Regions from separate parts of the Aeribacillus sp. FSL M8-0254 genome, predicted to be linked through region 2. Evidence: riboswitches for the same ligand, from Rfam matches in the RefSeq annotation. Region 2 holds a riboswitch; each other region holds the start of a gene.
The links. A riboswitch is a leader RNA that binds a small molecule or an ion and turns the genes downstream of it on or off. The one in region 2 is predicted to bind thiamine pyrophosphate.
Positions count from the first base shown of each region.

Region 1 (3,498 bases), 1.2 Mb from region 2:
AACGAAAACATTCAAGCGGCAAACTCCCATCGGCAATACCTTTTACAAATGGATGATCGAAGCTGGCCTGCCATATCGGATCTGCTTTTGTTCGAATTTTTTCAGTAAATTTCATGTTCATTCTCTCCTATATTAAGAATTGATTTCGATTGGCCACATTTCTTTTCGTTCAGACATTTCCCAAAACATATATTCGTATTTGCTCGTTGTGACAAAAATATCTTCCAGCCATTTCAATTCTTCTTCCCGTTTTCCTTCTGCAAGCTCATTCATTAAATCTTTCAGCCATTTTGCCAATTCACCGAATTCTGTTGATGCGTACATTTTTACCCACTCGCCGTAAAACTCATGTTCACTGGCACCAGGAATCTCATGTAAGCGTGTGCCGATTTCATAATAGCTCCATGTACATGGAAGGACTGCGGCAACCAGTTCTGCCAATGATCCTCGCTGCGACACATTTAACATATAGCTCGTATATGCAACGGTTGTAGCAGCAGGCTGAACTTGTTCTAATTTTTCCTTCTCTATTCCTATTCTTTCAGCGTATTGACGATGCAAATCCATTTCCACTTTTAACGTCGAATGTAGAAGATCAGCAAAAACTGTCATTGTTTGAAGATTGTGAGCCTTTAAGCTTCCAAGGGCAAACAGGCGGCAGTATTCGATTAAATAAAGATAATCCTGCTCCATAAAAAAGCGAAATTTGTCGATATCCAGCGTCCCATTGCCGATTCCTTGAACAAACGGATGATGGTAACTCGCTTCCCAAATCGGTTTTGCAGTTTTATACAATCGGTCTGTAAACATTTGAATTACCCCTTTCGCAGCTTTTGTAATTGTCATCGTTTTTTCTGATACCAATCAAATAAAAACGCGATCAGCGATTTTGTAAATGTTTTTAATTGGGGGATGGACAGCTTTTCATTCACCGAGTGTGCATCTTCAAGCGTGCCCGGTCCATATAAAACGACGGGAATTCCCGCTTCACTCAGCCAGCCGCCGTCTGTCACAGTAGGGGACATCGTCAGCTTTGCTTCCTCATTAAATGCCAGTTTATGTGCTTTTTGTAATGTTTTCACTCCGAGTGAATGTTCGTCATATGAAAAAGCTGGGAAAATTTCTCCTCGATCTTCAATCATCGATGTGCCGCCCCATTTAAATTTCGGAGGATATTTCCGAAGCCATGGATCAGCCATTGCAACATGATGGATATGTTCTTCAATTTCCCGGATCACCTCTACATAATGCTCTTCCGGGTAATAGTGAACGGTAATCCAAAGGGAACATTTATCGGCCACAAAAGCGGCGTGCCTTCCACCTTCAATCACTGCAGGATTAATTGTGGCAGAACCAGGCGGAAAGCCTTTGCTCGTTTTCATCACTGCCCAATGCTGTTCAAGCTCTCGCAGTCCTTCAATAATTTTCATCATTTTTTCAATCGCGCTTGCCCCAAAAAGCTTCCCGCCGGCATGAATCATTTGTCTTCTCGTGCCATCGTGAAATGTCTCGGGGCTTTCAATCGTAATCCAGCCCGTGATCACCCCGCCTTGCCCTTGTATTTCACAGTTGCTTGAATCGACAACGATGGCAAAATCAGCTCGATATCCCCGGTCGCAGCACGATTTTGTTCCTGCTTCGCCTACTTCTTCACCGACGACGGACTGAAAAATGATATCCCCTCCCGGCTCAATGCCGTTTTCTTGCAGCAGCTTTAATGCAAACAGACTGGCAGCCATTCCCCCTTTCATATCCGCTACACCGCGTCCGTATATGTAATCCCCTTTAACCGTTGCCTCAAAAGGAGGCGTTAGCCATTCTTCTCCCTCTTCGATTGAAGCGACATCAATATGCCCGTTAATAATTAAACTGTGGTAATATTCTGGATCTTTTCCTTTTTTCGTTCCTACTACGACTGGATCTTGTTCATATAAATCCCATTGATCAATGGAAAAGCCGATGTCTTCCAAATATGAGGCGACATACTTTTGAGCCTCTTTTGCATTTCTTGCCGGAGGGCTCGGCGTTTCAAACGATACGAGTGTTTTTAGAAGATTCAGAAGTTCTTCTTCCCTTTCATCAATTTGCTGAAATAGCGTTTGTAACACGTTGTCTCCCCTTTCTTAACATTTTGTTTTGAAAAATGGTTTGCCAACCAGTCTTGTAATGCAAAAAGCCCGTTCCCAATATAAGGGAACGGGCAAGTATATACAAAACCCATAGACAGGTTTCGATATTACTGCACCACTTCCCTACGCTAGTATGATCTAGATCAGGTTCAAAGGGTCAAGGCACACGCCTTTCTCAGCCTTTCGGCTCCCCTAGTGGTATGTTAATATTATGAAATTTTCATTTAATTTCATTAAATCATAAAATATAGAAAAATACAAGCTAACGGTTAATTGATCCTTTTTGCTGTCTTTAATAATTCACGATAACCAATTCGAGTAAATTGCAAATGTTGATCAATATAATTAGCCTTTTTCAAATGCTCGATGGATTGTTCAGAAAAACTGCCGCTAATTTCCTGAAACCTTTGATTAATTTCCACTAACGAATGATTTAATATAAAATCCGCATCAAGCAGCAGGACAATCCGCTCGATCTCAGGATCTCTTTTTAAAATCAAGTTGGCAATCCGGCCTTTCATGAATGCCAGCTCTTGTTGAAGCTTTGAAGCTTCATCCTCTTTTTCTCTAATTTTGGCTCGGTACTTTTGTTTTTCTTCCTCTTCGATACCGGCTTTTGTTAATAGCTCCTCCAACAATTGCGTTTTATCAAGCTCCAGTTTATTTAATTGCTGTTCTTTTCGCGCCATTTCTGTTTCATCAGGCAGCTTTTCGGTTTGAATAGGCTCTTTTCGTTCTTCTTTCATCTTTATCATATAGTCTATTTTCCGATAGACAAGGAAGGCGAGAACAACTAAACATCCATTTAATAGCAGAGATATAAAACGCACGACGACGTCGTTAAACGCAAGCAAATAAAATAGGAAAAGGATAACGATGACAGCCAAAAGCACCTTTAATAGATTCATAATGGAAAAAGTTTGTGATTGTTTTGCCATCCACCTATGCTCCTTTTTGTTCAAACTAGCATCATTTATTATAGCATGTTGTGATTTGGAATGTGAATCATTTCTTTAGGATTGAGAGCTGGAAAAAGGATGTCAGATGAATGGTAAATGGAGATGCTTATCTTTTGAAAGCTTCGAAGCAATAAAAACAAGTCCTTTCAAAGCCGGAAAGGTATTTCTAAAATGAAAAACCACCTGCAATGTTTTGCAGATGGTTGAATCATTCAGCGTTTTCTGTTTCCGCTAACACCCGATTAACACGTTTTTCCAGCATTTTCATTCCGCTTCCTCCTGCTTGGAAGTGGCGAAGAATGCCGTTTTTGTCAAAAACATAATATGCAGGTACATATTGATTTTCAAAAGCATCGGTTAATTTATGTTCGTTGTCAACAAAGATCGGTTGCGTAATCCCGTGTTCTTCC
Region 1 covers NZ_JBBOZY010000001.1:1,446,656-1,450,153, reverse strand. The annotation lists gene tenA (thiaminase II) at 1-115, opposite strand, end outside; gene tenA (thiaminase II) at 133-810, opposite strand; gene NSQ44_RS07050 (acetylornithine deacetylase) at 843-2,108, opposite strand; TPP riboswitch at 2,233-2,333, opposite strand; gene NSQ44_RS07045 (hypothetical protein) at 2,399-3,067, opposite strand; gene NSQ44_RS07040 (TlpA family protein disulfide reductase) at 3,297-3,498, opposite strand, start outside.
Region 1: it holds a riboswitch for thiamine pyrophosphate, as region 2 does, so the genes downstream of both, NSQ44_RS07050 (acetylornithine deacetylase) here and thiC (phosphomethylpyrimidine synthase ThiC) in region 2, are expected to answer to the same signal.

Region 2 (3,498 bases):
TGATCAGCTGCTAAAAATAAACTTAAAAGGACTGAAAGAAAACCGATTGCTCCAATAATTCCTCCTGGAACAAACAACTCTGCAATTATAAGCAGAACCCCAAGCACGAACAAAACAACCGTTTCCAATCCCGCAAGCCCTGCAATAAAATGACCGAAGAAAAACAAAAACAGTGCCAATAGTCCAATAAAACCAGGAATGCCAAACCCAGGAGTGTACAATTCTAACACAAACCCTAAACCGCTAATCGTTAATAATATCGGAATGGTATACATGTTTGTTACAAAACGGGCTATTTTTTCAGCAAACGTCTCCTCAGTCTCTTGGATTTTTGCACCTTCCATTCCGATCGATTTCAAAAGCTCTGCCCGGCTTTTGGCGATGCCTTCACCATACCCGACTTCCATCGCTTGTTTTGCTGTTAATGTTAGTAATTCTCCTTTTTCTGCACCATATTCGGGCATATCCAAGCTGCTGTCAACCATCGCCTCAGCGAACATAGGGTCTCTGCCATGAAGCTCAGCAGCATTTCTCATCTCTGCTTTCCAAAACGATTGCACTTTTACTTCTGCAGCATTGCCATTGGAGTCAATGACAGCCGCTGACCCAATGGTACCGCCAGGATGGTAATATATTTGATCAGCCCTTAATGCTATATAAGCCCCTGCGGAAATCGCATGTTTATTGACATAAGCGATTGTTTTGATATCTGTATCCATAATCATTTTGCCTATTTCTATCGCTGCCTCTAAAGCACCTCCAGGAGTGTTCAATTCAAAAACAATGACATCCGCCTTTTCTTTTTCCGCCTCCTGGATGGATCGTTTAATAAAATGCACCAATCCTTTTTCAATTGTATTTTCAATCGGAATAAAATAAACGGTTTTCCCTTCAGCTGATTTGGCATCAAAAGACGCACAAATAATCGACAAGATGAGCAGCAGAGCGCAAATAGCGAAAAACTTATTGTTTGATTTCAGGCCTCTCCCCCCTTATTTTTTGCCTAATATTATTACGGACAATTGTGCAGAAAGTTTCAAAAATCAACAATTCTACAAACATCATGAAACGAAAAAATATTTTCATTATTTTTCATATTATGTTACTATTAAAAAAAATATATAACCATCTACTAGGGGTGTCCAATTAGCTGGACTGAGAGAAGAACGCGCCTGAAGTTCTTCAACCCTTTGAACCTGATCTGGATGATGCCAGCGTAGGGAAGTAGGTAGCGGGAGTATTTGTATTGCCTTCTTTTTCTATATTGAATTGATCGGGTTCGTGCTAAAGCGAACCCGTTTTTATTTTTCACATCCCATCTCCCCTCCTATTTTTCTATGCACATCTTCAGATAAAAAAATGGAGGAGGAGAAAAATGAAACATTATTTCGAAAACATGCAGTTTCCAGCAAGCAAAAAAATTTATGTGACTGGGTCAAGACCCGATATTCGGGTTCCGATGAGGGAAATTCAATTAACTCCCACGAAAACGGAAGCGGGAACGTTTGAAAATGAACCTGTAAAGGTTTATGACACGAGCGGTCCCTATACAGATCCTGATTTTCAGGCAGATATTCATAAAGGTTTGCCGGCTGTGCGCAAACAGTGGATTTTAGACCGTCATGATGTTGTAGAATATGATGGGCGCCAGGTAAAGCCTGAAGATAATGGATTTCGCAATTGGGAAGATCACAATATTGCCACACCTTTTCATCGAAAGCCTTTCAAAGCAAAAAAAGGTGCTGTCGTTACACAAATGCACTATGCAAAAAAGGGGATCATCACCCCAGAGATGGAGTTTGTGGCGATTCGTGAAAACATGGATCCTGAATTCGTTCGTCAAGAAGTCGCTGCCGGCAGGGCCATTATTCCGTCCAACATTAATCACCCGGAAAGTGAACCGATGATCATCGGCCGGAACTTTCATGTAAAAATTAATGCCAACATTGGCAATTCAGCTGTAACATCGTCAATCGAAGAAGAAGTTGAGAAGATGCTTTGGGCCATCCGCTGGGGCGCTGACACAATTATGGACCTGTCAACAGGAAAAAATATTCATGCAACAAGAGAATTTATCATCCGCAACTCGCCCGTGCCGGTTGGAACCGTCCCGATTTACCAAGCGCTCGAAAAAGTAAATGGCGTTGCTGAAGAGTTAACATGGGAAATTTACCGTGATACATTAATTGAGCAAGCAGAACAAGGGGTCGATTATTTTACTATACATGCCGGCGTGCTGCTTCGCTATATCCCTTTGACCGTCAAACGGACGACCGGAATCGTATCCCGCGGCGGTTCGATCATGGCGCAGTGGTGTATGGCGCATCATCAAGAAAACTTTTTATACACTCATTTTGAAGAGATTTGCGAAATTTTAAAAACATATGATATTGCCGTTTCATTAGGTGACGGCTTGCGTCCCGGATCTATTCGAGATGCCAATGATGAAGCGCAATTTGCCGAATTGAAAACGCTCGGTGAATTGACGGAAATCGCCTGGAAACATGATGTCCAAGTCATGATCGAAGGCCCTGGGCACATTCCGATGCATAAAATTAAAGAAAATGTTGATTTAGAAAATGAAATTTGCAAAGGGGCTCCTTTTTATACCCTCGGTCCATTAACAACCGATATTGCTCCCGGCTATGATCATATTACGTCAGCCATTGGGGCAGCCATGATCGGCTGGTACGGAACGGCCATGCTATGTTATGTAACTCCGAAAGAGCATTTAGGCCTTCCCAATAAAGAGGATGTGCGCCAAGGTGTTGTTGCTTATAAAATTGCAGCCCATGCCGCAGATTTGGCAAAAGGGCATCCAGGCGCCCAAATAAGGGATGATGCTTTATCAAAAGCCCGTTTTGAATTCCGCTGGAACGACCAATTTAATCTTTCTCTCGATCCTGAACGGGCACGCGAATATCATGACGAAACTTTGCCGGCAGAAGGAGCGAAAATTGCCCATTTTTGTTCTATGTGCGGTCCAAAATTTTGCTCGATGAAAATTTCCCACAATTTAAGAAAAATGGCCGGTTCAAGTGATTCTGATTTCGTTCAGGAAGGTTTGAGGCAAAAAGCAAAAGAATTTATAGAGGGCGGGTCATCCCTTTATCGATAAATAATTTTCAAACTAATGGGGCTATCCAGAAAGTCAAAATCCATTGAAAACGAAACATCATAAACATTGATATATCAACGTTTCTAAAACATTAAAGGGGCGTCTATAAGCCGGAAAATCGACTTATTAGACAGCCCCTATTCATTCATTAAACGTTTGATCAATCCCGCTGGTTCAATCGGAGCTAAACTTTTATGATATTCATCCACTTTCGATAAAAATTTTGATAGCTGCTTAGATTGCAGCGTTCGAATAATGGAGGCCGAAATATTTGTTTCCTCTTGCCAATTTCGAAAATCAAACACCATCCCGAATTTTGTTAATTTCTCCAAATTTATTTCTTCCTGTCCTGGAAGAGTGTGGTACACAAATATAGGGAT
Region 2 covers NZ_JBBOZY010000001.1:2,658,346-2,661,843, forward strand. The annotation lists gene NSQ44_RS12925 (NfeD family protein) at 1-932, opposite strand, end outside; TPP riboswitch at 1,125-1,240, shown strand; gene thiC (phosphomethylpyrimidine synthase ThiC) at 1,376-3,118, shown strand; gene NSQ44_RS12935 (MGDG synthase family glycosyltransferase) at 3,256-3,498, opposite strand, start outside.

Region 3 (3,498 bases), 590 kb from region 2:
CATGCGGGAGAGGCTTCCCCATCCCGGGAAGTTCTTTAAACTCTCCCTCTTCATATGCCTTTTTGATCCGATCCTCAGCAATTTGTGCAAATATATCCACGCTTCACCCTCCCTTCGACCGTTATGTTCGTCCCTTTTCTAAACGCTTTACCCGCTTTTTCATCGCTTTTGTTAAATATCCGCCTTTAAAAGAACGAATTTCATACGAGCTTAAAAACGCTTTTGGTTCTATTTCATTGACAAGGTTTAAAAATTCTTCCTCCCGAGAGCGTTGAGCAACAACTTCCAAACGATACCTGATCGAATTCATTCCTTCTCCTTGAAAGACCGTAACCCCAAAACCAGCCTCCCTCAATTTTTTTACTAATTCAGAATTTTTATCCATTAAATTCACATTGTATGTTACATATCCAAAAGCCAGCTTTTTCTCCAGTTCACCGCCCAACAACAGCCCTGCACCAAAACCGATAATATATGCACTAATATTGTAAATATTAGATAAATCTTGAAAAACTATTCCTAAAGCGACAATATAAATCGCTGCTTCTAGCAAACCTATACCAGCAGCAGCCTTTGTTTGATTTTTCACTAACAAAATAGTTCGGATCGTCAATACTGGTACATACAATAATTGCAGCAAAAAAATAAAAATTGCTTGTAGAAACATGTTGCCTAGACACTCCTTTGTTCCATCATACTATAAATTATTTTCGAAAAGAAAGAGCTATCATAAACTCAAAATCTGAGATTTGAAACTACATTTTTACAATTCATCTTGATCTGTTATTATGCTTCAAAACTTCCTTTTTCATGCGAATAGGCTGGCGCTTGAAATACATCGCTGTTCTCCATACCCACTCCAACGGACCTAATTGAAAATATTTAAACCAAATATGGCTGATGATAAGCTGCACGGCAAAAATTGCGAGTGCAAGCCAAAAACCGGCGAAGGGGTATACTTTACCGTACAATCCCAATCCGTAATGATAAAAAATATATGTACAAATAACAGATTGCATGATGTAATTTGTCAATGACATGCGTCCAACAGGCGCAATCTTCTTAACAATTTGCCGGCAGATTGGGTGAAAATATAAAAATATGAGAGAGGTCACATAAAACAACATGAGAAATGGTGCACCGAACACCATGTAAAAACTATTTTCAGCGGTGACCGCAAAAATATTTAACGGAAGCCCAATGATAAGCCCGAAAAACCAGATGGCTGTTAATAACCTTCGATGCTTCTCCGGTTCTTGAAAAAGCTTTTGTTTCGCAAATATCATGCCAACTAAAAACATGCTGATATATGGGATCATGTTTAATAAATAGACAAGCGGTTGAAAAGGCCACATGCCAGACATAGACATGTAAAAAAGCCGATCATGAATACGCTGATGGAAAATATCAGTAAAACTTCCGTTTTGATATGAATGGATTGCGTTTCTTGCCTCCTCTTCCAGTAAGGCAGCCTGCTCTCTTTTTTGGACTAAAGCATCCTCACCATTGGATACAGCCGTCATCAAACCAATAAGGAGCAAATATAAACTAAATAAACATACAGTCCATACCAAAAGGATTTTCCAGGAACACTTCCGGAAAAAAAGGAGAAGAAACCCCAGCACAGCATAATCCATTAAAATGTCTCCATCCCAGATGAAAAATGAATGAATTAGTCCAAATACAAAAAGCACCACCAGTCTGCGTATATATATAGAAACAAAGTTCCTGCCGTTTCCTAAAGCCCGTTCCTCCATGATGATGATTCCAAATCCGAACAATAATGAGAACATTGTAATAAACTTCATTTGTACAAATATATCCAAAATATTTTTCGTTAGAAAATCCCATGTTCTCCATGTTTCAGTAAAAAAATTTTCGCTGCCTATTTGGTATAAATATACATCTGGATAGCTGAAATGCGCCATATTCACAAGTAAAATTCCAAATATCGCAGCCCCCCGCACCACATCCACTACTTCATAACGCTCACGATTAAGATTCAAATCAAAACCCCCATTCTGAAAAAAGTTCTTATTATAAACGCCCTTTTTTCATTATTTTTTGTCCAAAGGCTGCATTTCAGCTTTATCGTGTTTAAATATTTGAATATAGCGAAAAAAGAATGACAATTTTCTTATAGTCTATTATGATAGACATAAGATTCGAATATCAACAGATCCACAAGGGGAGCTATATGCTGAGAGTGGACGGGTATTTCGTCCAGACCCTTTGAACCTGTTAGTTAATGCTAGCGTAGGGATGTGGAAGTAACTGATCCATGATACAGCCTTTTTCCCCCTTATGGATATTTGTTGATAGCAAATAATATACAGGGGGTTTTATTTTTGGAAAAAAATCGTTTATTACTATTAATAGAAGCAGCAATCTTTGCAGCATTGGCAGTTATACTTGATCTTCTCCCTTCCATTCAATTATCATCAGCCATTTCTATATCCATTGCCATGGTGCCTGTACTCATATTATCGTTTCGATCCGGTGCAAAGATTGGCTTCATTTCCGGCCTTTTATGGGGATTATTGCAAATTGTATTAGGTGATGCATACATCCTGACGCCTGTTCAAGGTTTCATCGACTATTTCCTAGCTTTTTCCTTTATCGGTTTAGCCGGTCTTTTCAGTAAAACTATCCAAAATAAGCTGAAAGATGGAAAGAAAAGCTCTGCTCTTGTTTTCATCATCTTTGGCATCTTCATCGGAGCTTTTGCACGTTATTTTTGGCATTTTATCAGCGGTGTCTTTTTCTTCGGAGAATATGCACCAGAAGGAATGTCAGCGGTCGTTTATTCTTTGATCGTAAACGGCATTACGATGATAGGAGCCTTTGTATTATGCGCTGTCGTTACTGTTATTCTCATTATGGCGGCGCCAAGATTGGTTGTAAAATAAACAAAATCATCCTCTGCAAAACATGCAGAGGATTATTTTGTTTATAGGGTAAATACTTTCGTTTCAACAGTGTATTTTTTTAATTTTTCACGGCTTACATGAAAACCGATCCCCGGGCTATCAGGCAAGGCAATTTTTCCATTATAAACCGATATTTCCGGTTCAATAATATCTTCTTCCCAATACTTAGATGAACTGGATATATCTCCTGGCAGTGTGAATTGTTCAAGTGTCGCTAGGGATATATTATGGGCCCGTCCAATCCCTGATTCAAGCATCCCTCCGCACCAAACTGGAACATTTTGCTCTTTGCAAAAATCATGGATTTTTTTTGCTTCTGTCAAACCGCCAACACGGCCGATTTTTATATTCATAATTTTGCAGCTTCGAAGTTCAACAGCCTTTCGAGCATCTTCTAAGGAACAAATACTTTCATCTAAACAGATCGGTGTTTCCAATTCTTTTTGAAGTTTGCTATGATCCACAATATCATCGTGCGCAAGAGGCTGCTCAATCATCATTAATTGAAACTCATCCAATTGTTTTAGATGATTTATATCTTTTAATGTATAGGCACTGTTCGCATCAG
Region 3 covers NZ_JBBOZY010000001.1:3,248,301-3,251,798, forward strand. The annotation lists gene NSQ44_RS15795 (DnaJ family domain-containing protein) at 1-100, opposite strand, end outside; gene NSQ44_RS15800 (DUF2179 domain-containing protein) at 122-667, opposite strand; gene NSQ44_RS15805 (DUF418 domain-containing protein) at 771-2,006, opposite strand; TPP riboswitch at 2,177-2,280, shown strand; gene thiT (energy-coupled thiamine transporter ThiT) at 2,349-2,909, shown strand; gene menC (o-succinylbenzoate synthase) at 2,951-3,498, opposite strand, start outside.
Region 3: it holds a riboswitch for thiamine pyrophosphate, as region 2 does, so the genes downstream of both, thiT (energy-coupled thiamine transporter ThiT) here and thiC (phosphomethylpyrimidine synthase ThiC) in region 2, are expected to answer to the same signal.

Region 4 (3,498 bases), 1.5 Mb from region 2:
AATGCCGTTTCGATAATGGCCGGTCGCAAAAAAGATTCCCTCATGCTCCGGGTGCTCGGCAAAATACGGCCAGCCGTCAGCTGTTTGCGGCCTGAGCGACGACCAAGCACTAACGACCGGTTCAGACCCGATTTCTGGCATAATTTTCTGAACCTTTATCATTAATTCGGATACTCCTTTGACTGTCGGATGCGTATCCCAGTCGTTTTCATAAGAAGTTGCTCCAATAATAACGGTGCCGTCTTTTTTCGGTACGATATAACAGTGCTCGTAAAACACTGTTTTGTTGATCACCAGTTTTTTCGGTTTTACGGCTAAGCATTCTCCTTTAACGGGCTTCATTGGATTTCTCAGCCCCAGCTTTTCAAAGAAAAAGCCACTCCAAACTCCGCTTGAAACGACGACTTTTCCACATATAAAAACTCCTTGGGAAGTGACAAGCTTGAATGCTTTTCCCTCTTTAATCACGTCGAAAACAGGACATTGTTCAAAAATAGATGCACCATATTTTCTAGCGCCTTTCGCATATGCGCAGCAAACAGATGAACCTTTCACTTGGCCGTCATGCTTAAGCCAAAGAGCTCCCGCAATGTCTTCAGAAACATGTGGCTCATTTGCCAGTACGTTTTCCCTTGAATGCCATTCTAGTTCATTCTCATCTGCAAGCGATTGCAGAAAGCGGCCTTCTTCCTCAGTAAATGCAAGCCGATACATGCCTTCCTGCACAAGCTCAATATCCACACCAGATTGCTCCAATAATTCTTTTGCAAGGCTCGGATATAAATTTCGGCTCTCTAAGCATAGCTCAAAAAATATGTCTCTTTTTTCATTTTCAGAATGGGCACCCAGCATTCCTGCTGCAGCGGATGTCGCTTTACCTCCGATTTCGCCGCTTTCAAACACGGCGGTCTTCAGCCCTGCTTTTGATAGCTCATAGGCGATCCCTTGGCCGATGACCCCTCCCCCGATGATTCCAACATCAAAAACGTTCATTTTAAAAAGTTTCTCCTTTCCTGAAAAGTTTGGCAGCGCTCTCTGGATCTTTTGAAGAAAAGATATAGGACATAACGGCAATACCGCTTGCTTTTTTTTCTAAAACTTTTTGCATATTATCAGGCGTGATCCCACCAATGGCGATAATGGGAATATTGACGTGTCCAACAATTTTTCCGAGCAAATCTGTTCCCTTTGCCGGAAGTCCTTTTTTACTGTTCGTTTCAAAAACGTTTCCGAAAAAACAATAGTCTGCTCCGTCTTTTTCTGCTTTTACCGCTTCATCTAATGAATGGACGCTGACGCCTGCTTTTATTTGCGGAAAAGCGCTTTTCACTTTTTTTACCGGCAGGCCGGTTCCCGGAAGATGAACATTTTGAATGCCTGTTAGGAGCGCAACATCGAGCCGATCGTTGATAACAAGCTGTTCTCTCCTTATCCCGTTTGCCAAAAGCTGTTCTACGAGATGAATGATCTCACATGGTCTTTTATTTTTTTCTCGTATATGAACGTAATCAACATGATCTGATATGGACAAAATTATGCGTATTAGCTCGTTAACTGTTTTTGTTCCGTCTGTTACGGCATGAAGCTCCAACATTGTACATTCCTTTCATGAGAAAGACGCTCACACTCGTCTTTCAAGGTTCAAAACTGGAAAGCAGCTGTCCAAGGGTGAGACTGGAAACAATAAAAAACCACCTTCCTTGCTGGAAAGTGGTAATGGAATATCAGACACATGTTTCAAATTCCCACTTCCCTACGCTGGCATCATCCAGATCAGGTTCAAAGGGTCTTAAAGTCAACACTTTAATCTCAGCCTTTCCAAAGGCTCCCCTAGTGGATGCTTATTAAATTTTCATACTAATTTCATGCTATCACAATTTGTTTTGTTTGCAAATATTATTTGCTAAATTCCAGCTCATCTTTTAACTCATTTACATATTTGCGGGAACCCGTTACAATCAAGCGGTCCCCTTTTTTCAATTCGGTATCGCCGTGAGGTACAATGGAATCTTCACCTCGAAAAATCCGGACAAAGATACAATCTCCCGTAAACGGAAAGTATCGAAGCTTCATTCCATCATATTTTCGGTTATTCATATTAATTTGATAAAGAGAGTTGTCTTGGTTTGTTAAGATCCGCATAACGCCAGGCGATTCGATCAAAGCCCTGAGCAGCGTTTTTGTTGACAGCATGACGGAAAATACGCTGATCCCCTTTTCTTTTAATGCTTGATCCAACTCCGGGGAAGAAATGGAGGCGATGACCTGTTCTACGCCGCATTCTTTTGCATATGTCGCAATTTCCGCATTTCTTTCTTCATCCCCAGTAGCCACTATTACTATATCAGCTTCCATTATGTGGTGTTCATTCAATGATTCTATCGAATAGTCTTTCAATACTTCAATTTTAAACACCGATTGAGCAGTCCCGTTTTCAATTTTGTCTTGCTGTGTATGATATACGGTTGCTTCATACAAATTTTTATCCAATTCCCTTGTGACTGGAAGGGTCATTTGATTTGCACCAATAAAAGCAATTTTCTTTTTTGGCTGCACCGCCATTTTTTTAGGGAATAATTTTTTAAATCCTATCGGCGTGATAATGCTTGTTAACACGGCAACTACTATTAATGCGTCAGCCATTTGCTTATCAATCAGTTCGATTCGCTGTCCAATTTCCGCTGCCGCAATAACTAATGATAAAGTGGCAGTCAACAAGAACGCCGCCGCAATCGTTGTTTTCGTATCATACCATTTTCTCAGCACAAAAACGGGAATAAACTTTGAGATCAAGAGGGCGAGAAATAACAAAGTAATTAACAAAAGAAGGTTCGGATCTTTGATCAATTCCCATAAATCCAATTCCACCCCTACCATGACAAAAAAGATCGGGATTAAAAAACCGTATCCAAACGAATCTAGCTTTTGCACCAAGTCTGAATTAGGCGATAAAAGCGAGACTAAAACTCCCGCAAGGAAGGCGCCTAAAATATTTTCTGCCCCAAGCGTTTCCGATAAACTGACAAGCACTATTATTAACGTAAAAACCGCCCTTGTTCCAATTTGGACCGTTCCTTTTGACATCGATTTAATAAAGGATCGACTTTTAAACCTTTTGCCAATGAAGTAAAGCAGTACGCCTGCTGCAAACAAAAGAAGCAGAAACCACGTATTGCTTTCTCCTTCGCTGTTTAAGGAGACAAAAACCGCCAGCAAAATCATGGTGACAAGGTCGGCTATGACAGCCACCAGCAAAATAATTTGGCCGATGTTTGTTTTCATAATTTGCTCGTCTTTCAACGTCGGCACTACTACTCCTATAGAAATCGTTGAAATCACTAACGTCATGAAAAAGGCATTGCGGATAAATCCCATCCACAGTAACAAATACGATAAAAGTAATGAAACAACGAAAATGCCAAGAAAAACAATTGACGCAACCAAAAAAGTATGAGGAGCTTTTTTTCCGTTGGGCAGCTTTTCTTCTTTTTTCTTCCC
Region 4 covers NZ_JBBOZY010000001.1:1,111,633-1,115,130, reverse strand. The annotation lists gene thiO (glycine oxidase ThiO) at 1-993, opposite strand, end outside; gene tenI (thiazole tautomerase TenI) at 995-1,594, opposite strand; TPP riboswitch at 1,734-1,842, opposite strand; gene NSQ44_RS05480 (monovalent cation:proton antiporter family protein) at 1,897-3,498, opposite strand, start outside.
Region 4: it holds a riboswitch for thiamine pyrophosphate, as region 2 does, so the genes downstream of both, tenI (thiazole tautomerase TenI) here and thiC (phosphomethylpyrimidine synthase ThiC) in region 2, are expected to answer to the same signal.